DNA from 3 places in the Syntrophotalea acetylenivorans genome. Region 1 is predicted to be linked to each of the others. Evidence: predicted binding sites of a transcription regulator. Region 1 holds the regulator's gene; each other region holds the start of a gene.
The links. Region 1 encodes HrcA, which represses chaperone genes, less so after heat shock. Its sites were predicted from a motif close to TGTTAGCACTCNNNNNNNNNGAGTGCTAACA; they were not measured.

Region 1 (5,099 bases):
TCTTATCGGTTTTCTGCTCAATGCCGCCGTTCCGCCGTTGCACGCCTGGTTGCCCGACGGCTACGGCGAAGCCACCTTCAGCGGCTCGGTATTCCTCTGTGCATTTACCACCAAAACAGCTGTTTATGCCTTGATTCGCGGCTTTGCCGGCCTGGAAATTCTGATCTGGTTGGGGGTCATCATGGCCCTTTACGGTGTGGTCTACGCAGTGCTGGAAAACGACAGCCGCCGCTTGCTGGCTTATCACATAATCAGCCAGGTAGGGTACATGGTGGCGGGGGTGGGCATCGGTACGCAGCTGGCCATTAACGGGGTCTGTGCGCATGCCTTCGCCCATATCCTGTACAAGGGGCTGCTGTTTATGGGTTGCGGCGCGGTGCTGCAGATGACCGGCCAGAGCAAATTCACCGAATTGGGCGGCCTCTATCGCAAGATGCCCTGGACCTTCTTGTTTACCCTGATCGGTGGCCTATCCATATCCGCCTTTCCCCTGTTCAGCGGATTTGTCAGCAAGTCGATGACCGTCGCGGCGGGTTTCGAGGCCCACTTGTTGTGGCCAGCCTTCCTGCTGACCCTGGCTTCGGCGGGTACCTTTCTCCATACCGGTCTCAAGGTTCCGTATTTTATCTGGTTCGGCAAGAACAACTGCAAGCCTGAGACCTGGGAGCAGGCTGCCGATCCCTCCTGGAATATGATCGCCGCCATGGCCATCGGTTCGGCATTGTGTATCTTCATCGGGGTCTACACACCCTACCTCTACGACATGCTGCCTTATCCGGTGGAGTACAATCCCTATACCGCTTATCACATCTCCGAGTCGATGCAGATTCTGCTCTTCACCATGCTCGGGTTCTTCCTGCTGCTTAAGAAACTCCAGCCGGCACCTGCCGTTGCCGTCGACACCGATTGGTTGTATCGCCGCGGCGCGAGGGTTTTCCGGCGCTGGGACGATCGTCTTTTGAACGGTCTCAACGCCTGGTGCGAGGAGCTTATTGTGCGTCGTGCTCTGCCCTGGCTGTCGCGCTTTTTCGAGGCGCCGGGCGGCTATCTGCAGGTGGCCGGGCTGCGCTTGCTGGCCCGCTTAGGAGGCGCCGATCGACAGGAGACTGAAGTCGCCGTCCAGTGCCGCAGCCGCCTAGGAACCTATCCGGTGGGCATCGGCGTGCTGCTGGCGGTACTCTACCTGGCGGCCATGTCGCTGCTGTTTTTTTTCTAGGCGCGAGTTAGAAGACCTATCCACGGTTTTTCAACATCGCAAGCCGCAAGTAAAACTTCCGTCGTGTTCACCAAATCAAGGACTTAATAACCTGTCCTCGATTATATTCGCCTTTCCATGGACTCCACAGGCTGTTTTTCAACAGCCTGCCGGCGTGGGTAATGATCCCAGTGGCAAACCAAGAACCTCAAGGTCCCTCCCTCTATCTGCATGTGCCCTTCTGTCGCAGCAAATGCCCCTACTGCGATTTCTATTCGGTTGTCGGCAACCAGGCCCAGTTGGACGGCTATGTCAAACTGCTGTTGCAGCAACTGGCCTGGCTGAACCGGCGGCAAGTTTTTACCGCCCCGCTGGCAACGGTCTTTTTCGGCGGCGGCACCCCCTCGCTGTTGGCTCCTCGCCAGGTGGCCGCTATCCTCGACCGCATCCGGTACACGGCGGGTTTAAGCGCCAATGCCGAGATCTCTCTGGAGGCCAATCCGGGCACGGTCGATGCGGCCAGTCTGCAGGGTTACCGGGATGCCGGAGTTAACCGTCTGTCCTTTGGCGTGCAGTCTTTGCAAGACGACGCTTTGCAGCTTTTGGGGCGCGGTCATTCGGCCAAGGAGGCCGTTCAGGTCGTGACCTGGGCCCGGCAGGTCGGTTTTGAGAACGTTGGTTGCGATCTGATGTTCGGTTTGCCTAACCAGGGCCGGAAGGAATTACTACAGGATCTTGACGCTCTGTTGCAGTTACAGCCGGATCACATGTCTTGTTATGGTTTGACTGTGGAGGCGGGAACTCCCTTTGAGCAACGGAGGCTTCGAGGAGCACTGGCGTTGCCGGATGAGGATGAATTCCCGGAGCTTTACCTTACCGTTCATGAACAACTCACTGCCGCCGGTTTTGAGCATTACGAGATCTCCAATTATGCTCTCCCCGACCGACGCTGTCGTCACAATCTTGCTTATTGGCGTCGCCAACCCTGTTTTGCCGTAGGCGCTGGAGCCCACTCCTTTATTCCCGCTGGTTACGGTACGCGGCGGGAGGTCCCCGCCGATCTGGATCGCTACCGGCAACGGCTTATGCAGGGGCGCGACCCGGCGGTGACCCTGGAGACTTTCGATCGACAGGGGGCTATGGCGGAGACCCTCTATTTGGGCTTGCGTTGCCAGGAAGGGGTTTCGGATAAAGATTTTTTTCGCCAGTTCGGTCTTGGTGTCGCCGAGGCTTTTCCTGAAGCTGTGCGGCGTTGCGGCCAGCGTCTTACCCTCGATGCAGGGCGCTGGAGATTCGATTTGCAGGGTTGGTTGTTGTTCGATCATTTCATCTCTTTTTTTCTTTAACCCGTCTTATTCATGAAGACATCTGCTGCAACAGGCAATAGCACGCAATTTCAAGCCGTGCTCGCTCGTTGCGCTTCGACGTACTGCAAGTACGTCTGCAGGGCAATTGCCTGCGCTTGGTTCGATCTCACGCACACTTGCCGGTTTCGCTACAAAGCCCCATGAATAAGGCGGGTTGAAAGTAGTTATTTTCCTCCTGCCTTTCCCTTGACAAAGCCTATACCCGTTGTTATGTTGTGCTCCGTTAGCACTCCGCTTGGATGAGTGCTAACAGGTTGGATCGGCCGGGTTTTTCCGGCTTGAACTTTTTTCAGCCGGGATCTCTTTTGGGGCCTGGCAGGTGTCTTTTGCTAAGAGGCAAGACACGGGCGGGTGGATGCGATGAGCGAAGAACTGAGCGAACGCAGTCGACTGATCCTGCAAGCGATCATCGAAGACTATACGACTACCGGTGAACCGGTGGGCTCACGGACGTTAAGTCGTCGAACCGGCATCAACCTGTCGCCGGCATCAGTGCGCAATGTTATGGCCGATCTTGAAGAGCTCGGCTATCTTTATTCGCCCCATACCTCCGCCGGACGCATACCGACGGACAAAGGGTATCGTTTTTACGTAGCTAGTCTGCTGCGGGTTCAGCAGCTGAGCCACGAAGTACGGGACCATCTGCGGCGGGAATGCCAGGTTCCTGAACTGGATACCGAAGGTCTGCTGCGTGAAGCAGGACGTATTCTGTCCGCTACCTCCAACTATACCGGTCTGGTTATGGTGCCGCGCTTTACTTCGACGGTGTTTCGCCGTATCGAATTTGTGCGATTGGCAGAGCAGCGTGTGTTGGTGGTTTTTATCACCCAGACCGGCATTGTGCAGCATAAATTGGTAGAGGTCGATGTCCCCCTCACCCAAGGCGAACTGGATGAGGTGACAAACTACCTTAATCAGGAATTTTCCGGACTGTCCATTCAAGAAATCAAGAGCCGTATAGCTTCCGAAATGGCTCAAGAACAAGCTCTGTTCGACAGTTTGCAACGCCGGGCTTTGCTCCTTTCCAGCTATGTGCTTCAGCTCGATCTGGGGGGGCAGGTGTTTGTCGAAGGCGCGAGTAATATTCTGGAGCAACCGGAGTTTGCCGATCTGTCCACCATGAAGCGCCTGTTACGGACTTTTGATCAAAAAAGCCTGCTGGTCGAGCTGCTCGACAAGGCTCAGCAGGTTGAGGGAGTGCAGATTCTCATCGGCAGCGCCGACAACCACAGCGAAATCGAAGGTTGTAGTCTGGTTACCTCATGTTATTCCAGCCGCCGCGGCACGACCGGCATTCTAGGTGTGATCGGACCAACGCGCATGCCTTATGCCATGGTGATTCCTCTGGTCGACTATGCCGCCAGCCTGGTCAGCGATATTTTAAATAGCGAATCGGAATAAAAGATAAAGGAGAAAAAGCCCTTGCCACAGAAAAAGAAACAAGAACAGGACAAAGCAGCGGCCGTAAATCAGGTGCCTCAAGAAGAGGAAGCGTCTGTAGCCGAAAAGTCAGAGCCCTCTGCGGAAGAGGTTCTGGCCGAAAGTCAGGCCGAGGCTCAAAAGAATTGGGATCTCTATCTGCGGGAGCGGGCTGAGCTGGAGAATTACCGCAAGCGCATGCAGCGTGAAAAAGAGGACTTGGCTCGTTTTGCCAATGAGAACCTGCTTCGCGATATGCTGCCGATCCTCGATAATCTGGAGCGGGCCGTGGACCATGCTGAGCAAGATCAGGAAGGCGGCCTTCTCGAAGGGGTGCAGATGACTCTCGACCAGTTCCGCAAGACCCTCGAGCGCCTCGGCGTCGTCCCGGTAGCAGCCATTGGCGAAACCTTCAGTCCCGACTGTCACGAAGCGATGGGGCAGTTGGAGAGCGCCGAACATGCACCGAACACCGTAGTGCAAGAAATGCAAAAGGGATACACCTTGAATGACAGGCTGTTGCGGCCGGCACTGGTAATGATTGCCAAAGCTCCGGCGGACTCGTCCAAGGATTGATTAAATATTAACCGGCCTTTGATTTTACGCTAAGCCATATAAAGAAAACATCACCAAGGAGGATATAAAGTTATGGGTAAAGTAATCGGTATAGACCTCGGCACCACCAATTCCTGTGTTGCCGTTATGGAAGGTGGCGAGCCCATCGTTATCGCCAATGCAGAAGGTTCCCGTACCACACCGTCCATGGTAGCATTTTCCGAGAGCGGTGAGCGTCTGGTTGGCCAGCAAGCGAAGCGCCAGGCAGTAACGAACCCGGAAAATACCCTGTTCGCCATCAAGCGTCTGGTCGGTCGCAAGTTCGACAGCGATGCGGTACGCAAGGATATCGAGATCAGCCCCTTTAAGATCATTAACGCCGACAACGGCGATGCCTGGGTCGAAGCCCGCGGCAAAAAATACAGCCCGCCGGAAATTTCGGCCATGATCCTGCAGAAGATGAAGCAGACCGCGGAGGACTATCTGGGCGAGGCGGTAACCGAGGCGGTTATTACTGTTCCGGCCTACTTCAACGACTCCCAGCGTCAAGCCACCAAGGACGC
Region 2 (5,099 bases), 340 kb from region 1:
AAAGCAAATAGTAATTATTACTATTTGCGGAATTTTAGAAAAAGTCAAGGTTACTTTTTCGGATTGTGGCGATTTTTGTTCTGGCAATCGTTACAGATCCCTCGAACCTCCACATGGACAGAGCCTATATTCCCAAGTTCTGTCACCTCTGCCGGGGCGACCAAGTTATTGAAGTTGTCGCTGTAAAAATCCCGTACTTTGCCACACTCTACGCAGATAAAGTGATGATGATGTTTGGTGTTCCCGTCAAATCGCATACTCTCGCCGGCGGCACTGACCCGTGAAATTATACCTTTCTGTTCAAAAAGGCGCAGGGTTCGGTAAACCGTATCCAGGGAGATGGCAGGAATTCGTTTTCTGACATTCCCGTAAATGGTTTCCGCGTTAGGGTGATTTTCTGTCGACATCAGTTCTCGATATATCTCGGTTCGCTGATGGGTAGGTTTAATGCCTAGTTCTCGACAGAATCCCATGAAATCATCGATGCAAATGTTGATATCGCTTTTGGTATCCAAGTTCTTCACAATTTATAAACCCTTGTTGAGATATATTCTCCTTCCGACAATATATCAGAATTTTTTGGTGTAATGTTAAAAGTCAAGAAACAGAATGTTTTGACAAAGGGTTTTTCCGGGAGCGTCATTAAAGTACATAAGGGATAAGCTCGAATAGGGACCGGCCTTTTTTTACCGGCTTCTCTTGATTCTATTCATTCAATCTATAGCTTTTGGGAGGCGATAAAGGGGTTGGTAACGCTTGCTATTTGCTGGCCCTCAACGACCATGGCGTGGCCTAAACCAAAAAAGCTCCCTGACGGGAGCTTTTTTGGTCTTGCTTGGGTGGTAAAAGGCTGGCGCTTGAGGCTCAGGCTGTGCGGACCTGAGGCAACAGCTCTTCCAGCACACTGAAAAACTCTTCCATGCTGGCCATAGTGGCATCGGCCATATGGGGAATGCGGAAAGTCTGGTTCTTGATCTTGCCGTAGCCGTTATCGATGGCGTAGCCTCGCTCTCCGGCCAGCTTTTTCAGCTGCTCAAGATCGGTGCGGCCGTCGTTGGTGCCGGCGGTCAGGGTCATAGAGGCGCAGGAGTCGGCGGCAAAGAGGCCAAAGCCTTGAGCGATAACCCAGTCGCGGGTGGCCTGGGCCATGCGGCGATGGCGGGCATAGCGGTTGTCCAGCCCCTCGGCGAACATCTTCTGCAGCTGATGGCGCAAGGCGAAGATCAGGCTGATGCAGGGGGTGCTTGGGGTGTTGTTCTTCAGGTCGTTCTTTTCGAACTCGATGAAGTCAAAGTAGTAACCGCGGTTGGGGGTGGTGCGGGCCTTGTCGAGAGCTTTGGGGCTGACGGCGAAGACCGCCAGACCCGGGGGCAGGCCGAAAGCCTTCTGTACGCCGGCCAGGCAGACGTCGATACCCAGAGCGGTAACATCGATGGGCACCGCGGTCATGGAGGAGACACTGTCAACGATGAAGGAGACCTCGGGATATTTGCGCATCACCTCGGCGATCTCTTCGAGGGGCGACATGACGCCGGTGCTGGTCTCGTTGTGCACCATGGTCATGGCATCGTATTTACCAGTCGCTAGAGCCTCGTCAACCATTGCCGCAGTGATCGGCTGGCCCCAGTCGGCGGTAAACAGATCGGCCTGCAGGCCACAGCGTTCGGTAACATTGTGCCACTTGTTGCTGAAGGCGCCGTTGGCAAAGCATGCGCAGCGCTTCTGTACCAGGTTGCGTACTGCACCTTCCATTACGCCAAAGGCGCTGGAGGTCGAGAGGAACACCGGGCCGGGGGCGTTTAACAGTTGCTTGAGGCCGGTGGTAACTTCGGCGTGCAGTTCCGCGTATTCTTTCATGCGGTGGCCGATCATCGGTGCGGTCATGGCTTCCATGACGTCCGGGCTGATTTGAACCGGTCCCGGAATGTAGAGTTTTTTGCTCATGTTAGGGGCTCCTTTATATTCAATAATTTGGTTAAAATCTAAAATGGCCAAATAAAAAACGCCTGGTCCCTATATATTTCTACTATAGGTGCCCAGGCGTACGGCTGTCGTGGTCTGTAGGTCTGCTCCCCGGTGGTAAACCCACCTTAGCGCCAGTTGCAGAAGACCGTCAAATTGTGTTTGTTATTCGGGTAAGTATCATATCCCTTTGCGGGCTGTCAAGATAATCCCCATGTCTTTTAAAGTTGAGGCGGCGGTAAAAAAATCCGGAGAAAAGCCTTGACAATAAAAGCCTGCTGCTTATATTTAGCTCTGCTGTTAGCACTCCCGCCATTTGAGTGCTAACGTGCGTTAGAGGAAGAGGCTTGGTTGGTAACTGAGCTTTTTTATTTTGGCTCGTAAACGTGCGCGGGCAGTCCCGCTGCAACTTTTAGTGACATCATTGAATCAGTGAAAGGAGTTTGACATGAACATCAGACCGTTGCGTGATCGCATCATCGTCGAAAGGGTAGAAGAGGAAACTACTACCGCCGGAGGCATCATTATTCCCGATTCCGCCAAGGAAAAGCCCCAGCAGGGCATTATCAAGGCCGTTGGCAAGGGCAAGGTGACTGAAGACGGCACCGTTCTGCCCATGGATGTGAAGGTTGGCGATCGGATCCTGTTCGGCAAGTATGCCGGCAGCGAAGTCAAGATCGACGGTATCGAATACCAGATCATGCGCGAAGAAGATATCCTCGGCGTGCTCGAATAAAGCTATACGATTTAATCCCTAAGAATTCAAAAGGAGATTTAAAGATATGTCCGCTAAAGAAATCAAATTCGGGCAAGAAGCCCGTAGCCTTATTCTCGACGGTGTCAACCAGCTGGCCAACGCGGTCAAGGTGACCCTCGGCCCCAAAGGGCGCAACGTCGTTATCGACAAGTCTTTCGGCGCTCCCCTGATCACCAAGGACGGCGTTTCCGTTGCCAAGGAAATCGAGCTGGAAGGCAAGTTTGAAAACATGGGCGCCCAGCTGGTCAAGGAAGTCGCTTCCAAGACTTCCGACGTCGCCGGTGACGGTACCACCACCGCTACCGTGCTGGCCCAGGGCATCTACTGCGAAGGCGTCAAGCTGGTTACCGCCGGTCACAACCCCATGGAAATCAAGCGGGGCATCGACAAGGCTGTTGAGGCCGCTGTCGCCCACCTGCAGGAGCTGTCCAAGCCCATCAAGGACCACAAGGAAATCGCTCAGGTTGGCACCATCTCCGCCAATAGCGATGCCACCATCGGCAACATCATCGCCGAGGCCATGGAGAAGGTCGGCAAGGAAGGCGTTATCACCGTTGAGGAAGCCAAGGCCATGGAGACCTCTTTGGAAACTGTGGAAGGCATGCAGTTCGATCGCGGCTACCTGTCTCCTTACTTCGTGACCGATCCTGAGCGTATGGAAGCGGTTATGGAGGACGCTCTGATCCTGATCCACGACAAGAAGATCAGCAACATGCGCGACATGGTCGGTGTTCTTGAAGCCGTGGCCAAGCAGGGCCGTCCGCTGCTCATCATCGCTGAAGACATCGAAGGCGAAGCGCTGGCTACCCTGGTTGTCAACAAACTGCGTGGTACCCTCAACGTTTCTGCCGTAAAGGCTCCTGGTTTCGGCGACCGCCGTAAGGCCATGCTCGAAGACATCGCTATCCTGACCGGTGGTACCGTGATCGCTGAAGAAGTAGGCCTGAAGCTCGAAGCGGCCACCATCGATCAGCTCGGCCACGCCAAGCGTATCGTCATCGACAAGGAAAACACCACCATCATCGACGGTGCCGGCGCCGAGTCCGATATCAACGCTCGCGTAGCTCAAATCCGTGCCCAGATCGAAGAGAGTACCAGCGACTACGACAAGGAAAAGCTCCAGGAGCGTCTTGCCAAGCTGGTCGGCGGTGTCGCCGTGGTCAAGGTCGGCGCTGCTACCGAAACCGAAATGAAAGAGAAGAAGGCCCGCGTCGAAGACGCCCTGCACGCTACCCGCGCTGCCGTTGAAGAAGGCATCGTCCCCGGTGGCGGCGTAGCTCTGATCCGCTGCATCGCCGCTCTGGAAGGTCTGGAGCTGGTGGGCGAGCAGAAGTTCGGCCTGAATATCGTACGCCGCGCTCTCGAAGAGCCCCTGCGTCAGATTTCCGCCAATGCTGGCATGGAAGGTTCCATCGTCGTCAACCAGGTGGCTGGCGAAAAGGGCTCCTACGGCTTCAACGCTGCCATCGACGAGTACTGCGACATGATCGAGGCCGGTATCATCGACCCGACCAAAGTGGTTCGCAGCGCCCTGCAAAATGCTTCTTCCGTGGCCGGCCTGATGCTGACCACCGAAGCTTGCGTTGCAGAACTGCCCAAGGCTGATGATGCCATGGGCGGCATGCCTGGCGGTATGCCCGGCGGCATGGGTGGCATGGGCGGCATGGGCGGCATGATGTAAGCGTCCCTGCTGGCTGAATAGATAGTAAGCAACACAAAAGCCCCCGGCTAGTCGCCGGGGGCTTTTTGCTTAGCCTTGTCTGAGGGGGCTTCGCTCATCCGGTTCGGTGAATGGGCAGAACTTGTTGGATTTTTTCAGAGGGCGTATACTGCTATGTGCCTGGTCTGAAGGCACCGGCTCGGGAAGCGAAGGAATCAGAGAATATGAGCAAAAAAAATAGGAAGAAAGACGATCGAAACCTTCTGGTGCCGCCGGATGGTGCCAGGTCAGTACTGCTCCATTCTTGTTGCGCGCCCTGTTCCGGGGGGATTATGGAGACCCTGCTGAAGGCGGGGCTGGAGGTGACGCTCTTTTTCTGCAATCCCAACATTCATCCCCATAGCGAATACCTCAAGCGCAAGGAAGAAAACCAGCTTTTCGCAGATAAACTCGGCATCCCTTTTGTCGATTCCGACTACCTGCTGGTGCCTTGGTTCAAGAGCGTTGAGGGGCTGGAGGGCGAGCCGGAGCGGGGACGTCGCTGTACCGCCTGTTTCACTTTTCGTCTGGATGCGACAGCCCGCTATGCCGCCGATCATGGTATTCCGGTTTTTGCTACCACCCTCGGCATTTCCCGCTGGAAGGATCTGATTCAGGTCAATGATTGTGGTCGTCAGGCCGCAGCCAAGTATCCTGGGGTCAGCTATTGGGATTGCAATT
Region 3 (5,099 bases), 470 kb from region 1:
TGGCGATGTCGCCGTAGCCGAATAACAGCAGCGCCTCGGCCGGCAGCCCGTCGCGCCCGGCTCGGCCGGTCTCCTGGTAGTAACTTTCAATGTTTTTGGGCAGATCGTAATGGACCACGAAACGGACGTTGGACTTGTCGATCCCCATACCGAAAGCGACAGTCGCCACCACCACCTGCAGATCGTCCTGCAGAAACTCCTCCTGCACCCGCCGCCGCTCTTCATCACCAAGGCCGGCATGATAAGCCGCGGCGGATAATCCTGCCTGCTGAAGCTTTTTCGTTACCTCTTCGACCCGCTTGCGGCTTAGCGCATAGACAATACCGGACTGATTCTTCTGCCGACCGAGAAAGTCCATTAATTGGCGAGCCGGCTTACTCTTTTCCACCACCGAATAGCGAATATTAGGCCGGTCAAAGCCGGCGATAAAACTGGCGGCATTGTTCAAACCAAGGCGTTGCAGAATCTCTTCCCGGGTCTGGGCATCCGCCGTAGCCGTTAATGCGATCAACGGCACTTCGGGAAAAAGCATGCGCAAATTACCCAGCTGGACGTACTCCGGGCGGAAATCATGGCCCCATTGAGAGACGCAATGGGCCTCATCGATAGCGAATAGGGCCACTGGCACCTGCCGCAAGCGCTCCAGGAAGCCTTCACTCATCAATCGCTCTGGAGCGACATAGAGCAAGTCGAACTGACCGTCGTGGAGCTGTGCCAGAACCTGACGGGCCTCGGCGCTACGAAGCGATGAATTATAAAATGCCGCGCGGACGCCGTTGACCCGCAGGGCGTCGACCTGATCTTTCATCAGGCTGATCAAGGGAGAAACGACGATGGCGGTTCCAGGGCGATGCAATGCAGGCAACTGGTAACAGATCGACTTGCCACCACCTGTGGGCATCAACACAAAGGCACTCTGCCCGGCGATCAAGCCATCGACAATCTGCTGTTGAAAGGGGCGGAAGGATCGGTATCCGAAGACGCTATGCAGGGTATCCAGAGGATCCCGTTTCAATACTGACATTCACGACTCGCTAAAGGAAAGAAACCCGCTATCGCGGCCGTCGTTCAACGACCAACAGGGTCGGCGCAACTTGGCGGTTGGGCACGGAAAAATGCAATACATCCCAATATTCAGGCGGCAATCCGGCAAAGAGCTGCTGGACCTTTTCCGCTTCCGTGGCGCGCCCCGAAGGATCGACATAACAAATCACTGCCAGACGGCCACCGGGAAGGAGCAATTCAAGAGCTGCCCGCAATGCCGAAAGAGTCGAAGGGGACGCAGTGGCAAAAGCGGTGTCACTATCGGGCAAGCAACCGAGAGTAGCGATTATGGCAGGAACCGGTTCGCTCAGGTAACTGGTCAAACGGCTATGGCAATCGTGCACCAGATAAATGCCTGACTCCGCGTATGGTTCACCGGCCTTCAGGCTGCCGGACCGAATCTTTGCCCCCTGCTGCTCCAACAGGCTGGCCGTCGCCTGCAAAGCCTCTTCTTGAACATCGAAAGCCAGCACCCTGCCATGCTCGCCCACCAGTCGAAATAAAAAATCAGTATCCCGGCCGTTTCCGGCAGTAAGATCCACCGCCAGACCACCGGGCTGCAGAACCTCGGTCAGCAGGGCATGGGCCCAAGGTGCCATACGTAACAAACCAGCAGGAAGAGTCATGAACTAGCCCCTGAATAAAGAACACCCCGCCGCCGCAAGACATATCATCTTTGCGATAGCGGATCACGTGAGTATCTCCGGCATGAATCACGCCAGATCAGGCCACATTGAAGCCCCAACAAAACAATGGGGGCCGAATGGTCCTTCATTATCATATGCCCCTTGCAGATAGTCAACGCGCATCTGGTCGCACTTTGAAGCGGAAGCCGACCCTGCCACGTCAACACCTTCAACAGACTTCAAGCAAAGACCGAAGCACCATCAAAATGAATGTCGCAAGAGGAGTTAAAGGCAAGCAGATCTTTTTGCTTGCAACATTAAATATGATTTGCTATATGTATTAGCACTCTAAGCATCAGAGTGCTAACAAAACTCAAACAAAGTTCAATTCCAGGGAGGCCTTTTCAATGAGCACCCTCTACCTGCCCGTCGTTACCGACACCCTTGACCTATATATTGCCCAGATCAAAAAATTCGACCTGCTTAGCCGCGAAGAAGAATATCGCCTGGCTACGTCCTACAAAAACCATGGCAACCGGCAGTCCGCCCACCGTCTGATCTGTGCAAATCTTCGTTTCGTAGTCAAAATCGCACATGAATATCGAGGCTATGGGCTAAAAACTCTTGACCTTATTCAAGAGGGCAACATCGGCATGATGATGGCGTTGAGGAAATTCGATCCTGAGCGGGGACTTAAATTCATCACCTATGCCGTGTGGTGGATTCGGGCCTACATCAATAATTTCATCATGAAAAACTGGTCTCTGGTGAAAATCGGAACGACTCAGGCTCAGAAGAAACTCTTTTTCAAACTCAACCAGACCCGGCGCGCTCTGCGGCGTTTGACCGGCCGCGAAGAACCTCAGGATATTGCCAGTGAATTGGCGGTGCGCGACAACGAAGTCGAGGAAATGGCTCTGCGCATGGCCGCCCGGGACGCATCCCTCGACCTGAAACTAACAGAGGGCAGCGATTATACCTTGTTGGACTCTCTTGCTGATGAGCGCGAAAACCAGGAAACACTGCTCTTGGAACAGGAAGAAACTCAAGTTCTTTCCAACCAGGTGGAAGATGCACTGGCGGTACTCAAGGAACGAGAGCGTCACATCATTCAGCAACGCATCCTCTGCGATACTCCCCAGACCCTGCAAGAGCTCGCCGACCATTACAGTGTCAGTCGCGAGCGCATTCGTCAGATCGAAAAAGCCGCGCTAGAAAAACTCAAAGGGAAACTCGCCCTCACTCACAGTTGATCCCGCTTGTTGCCTTTCAGACAACGCCTGTTTGTTTGACAAACAACAGCAAATCCCTTAACCTCTACCGCAGCTTTTATCAATCATCCAATGTTGAGGTTCTAGATATATGAAACCGGCTTTTTTGTGTGTCTTACTGTCTTGTTTTTTTCTTGCGGCCTGCCTAGGCGGCGCCCCCCCCCAACCTAAAAGCGCTGAAGATTATTACCTCCAGGGCAAAACCCAATTCGATGACGGCAACTACATGGAAGCTGTCACCTCGCTGGAAAAAGCCCGAGAAATTTATGAATCGGCCGAGATTAACACCAAAGCCGAACTACTGCTGGCTGACACCCATTTTGCGGCAGAGGACTATCCCGAAGCTGCCAGCGCCTACGAAACTTTTCTCAAGCAGCATCCGGGACACCCTGAAACAGCCCGGGTATTGAGTCGCCTGGGCATGTCTTATTTCAATCAGGTTCTGGCCATTGACCGCGATCAGACGGCAACCCGTAACAGCATTGTCACCTTTGAAAGCCTGCAACGTCTCTACCCTGACGACTGGCGAGCCAAAGAAGCTCCGGAGATTATTCGCTATTGCCGTGACCATCTGGCCCAACACGAACTCTACGTCGGTCGCTTTTACCTTAAAACCGGTGAGCACCGTTCGGCCATCAACCGCCTGATCGCCATTTACGAAGACTTCCCGGATTTTTCGGGACTGGACCAGGTCGCTTTCTATCTTGGTCAAGCTTATCTGGACAACGGCCACCCTGCCCTGGCAGTAAAAACCCTGGAAAAAATGCTGCAGGATTATCCGGGCAGCGAATACTACGCCCAGGCAGAAAAACTGCTTCGGGAAGAACTCTGACTTCGCTTCACTAAGAAAACCGGGCTTATTTTCAGCCGGGTTTTCTCTTGACGTCCGTATACGGCACTTTTATAGTTCAGCATCACCGTAAACAACCCGCCGTATATTCCGGGCAGTTCTCCGGCATCAGACCCCATCGGGTCATTAACTCTCCCGTCGAAAGCCCTGGATATTCGCTCTGCCATTGCCCATAGTTGCGCAACCTGCGTAAAACTACTGGCTCGAAAACCTATGGCGACAGGGAAGCAGTCCGCATTATCAGATCAAGGAGTAGAATCATGTCCACCCTAGAAAGCCGAATCGGCTGCCCTATCCTGCGCAACCGGGTCAAAACTGTTGAAGAGGTCCTTCCGCTGTTCAAGGACGGCATGAACCTGGGATGGTCAGGCTTCACCCCCGTGGGTTACCCCAAGGCCATACCCAAGGCGCTAGCCAACCATGTCGAAGCCAACAACCTGCAAGGAAAGCTGCGCTTCAACCTGCTGGTCGGCGCTTCCGTCGGCACCGAAACGGAAGACCGCTGGGCATCCCTCGACATGATCTCCAGGCGCTGGCCCTACCAGAGCGGCAAGAACATTCAGAAAGGCATCAACAGCGGCCGCATTCTGATGAACGACAAACACCTCTCCATGTTCGCCCAAGACCTGCTTTACGGCTTTTACACCAAAGACCTGGGGGGCAAGCTCGATATCGGCATCATCGAGGCCTCGGCCATCACCCCCGAAGGCAACATCATTCTGGCCGGCTCCGTCGGCATCGCCAGCGAGATCATTCAGACTGCGGAACGACTGATCATCGAACTCAACACCGCCATCCCCTCCCACGAGGGGCTGCACGACATCATCATTCCGGATCTGCCGCCCAACCGGCAGCCGTTTCTCATCAGCAAGGTTTGCGACCGCATAGGCCAACCCTGGGTGCCCTGCGATCCGAACAAAGTCGTGGCCATCGTCGAATCCCGCGAACCGGACAACGGCCGACCGCTGGGCAACACCGATCACGTCTCGGAGCGTATCGCCGGACACATACTCGACTTCTTCGAATCCGAAGTACGCGCCGGGCGCCTGCCGTCCAACCTGCTGCCCTTGCAATCGGGGGTTGGCAACATCGCCAATGCCGTGGTCGGCGGCCTGGTTAACGGCCCCTTTTCCGACCTGACCGTCTACACCGAGGTACTGCAGGACACCATGCTCGACTTCTTCGACTCGGGCAAATTGAACTTTGCTTCCGCCACCTCCCTGTCCCTTAGCGAGGGCGGATTCCAGAGGCTCTACGACAAGTGGGACGAGTACACCAGCAAAATCGTACTGCGCCCCCAACAACTGG

Region 2: a site for HrcA is predicted at 2,261-2,291, ahead of groES (co-chaperone GroES). Genes of this name have one in related genera too.
Region 3: a site for HrcA is predicted at 2,009-2,039, ahead of rpoH (RNA polymerase sigma factor RpoH). Genes of this name have one in related genera too.

What each region holds. Positions count from the first base shown of each region.
Region 1 is NZ_CP015519.1:2,309,820-2,314,918, forward strand. It holds gene A7E78_RS10635 (Na(+)/H(+) antiporter subunit D) at 1-1,216, shown strand, start outside; gene hemW (radical SAM family heme chaperone HemW) at 1,387-2,541, shown strand; gene hrcA (heat-inducible transcriptional repressor HrcA) at 2,923-3,963, shown strand; gene grpE (nucleotide exchange factor GrpE) at 3,985-4,557, shown strand; gene dnaK (molecular chaperone DnaK) at 4,630-5,099, shown strand, end outside.
Region 2 is NZ_CP015519.1:2,646,552-2,651,650, forward strand. It holds gene A7E78_RS12110 (Fur family transcriptional regulator) at 51-473, opposite strand; gene A7E78_RS12115 (pyridoxal-phosphate-dependent aminotransferase family protein) at 865-1,944, opposite strand; ZMP/ZTP riboswitch at 2,028-2,114, opposite strand; gene groES (co-chaperone GroES) at 2,411-2,698, shown strand; gene groL (chaperonin GroEL) at 2,745-4,400, shown strand; partial or broken gene A7E78_RS12130 (epoxyqueuosine reductase QueH) at 4,604-5,099, shown strand, end outside.
Region 3 is NZ_CP015519.1:2,783,966-2,789,064, reverse strand. It holds gene recQ (DNA helicase RecQ) at 1-1,024, opposite strand, end outside; gene mnmM (tRNA 5-(aminomethyl)-2-thiouridylate-methyltransferase MnmM) at 1,053-1,670, opposite strand; gene rpoH (RNA polymerase sigma factor RpoH) at 2,078-2,923, shown strand; gene A7E78_RS12755 (outer membrane protein assembly factor BamD) at 3,033-3,773, shown strand; gene A7E78_RS12750 (acetyl-CoA hydrolase/transferase C-terminal domain-containing protein) at 4,052-5,099, shown strand, end outside.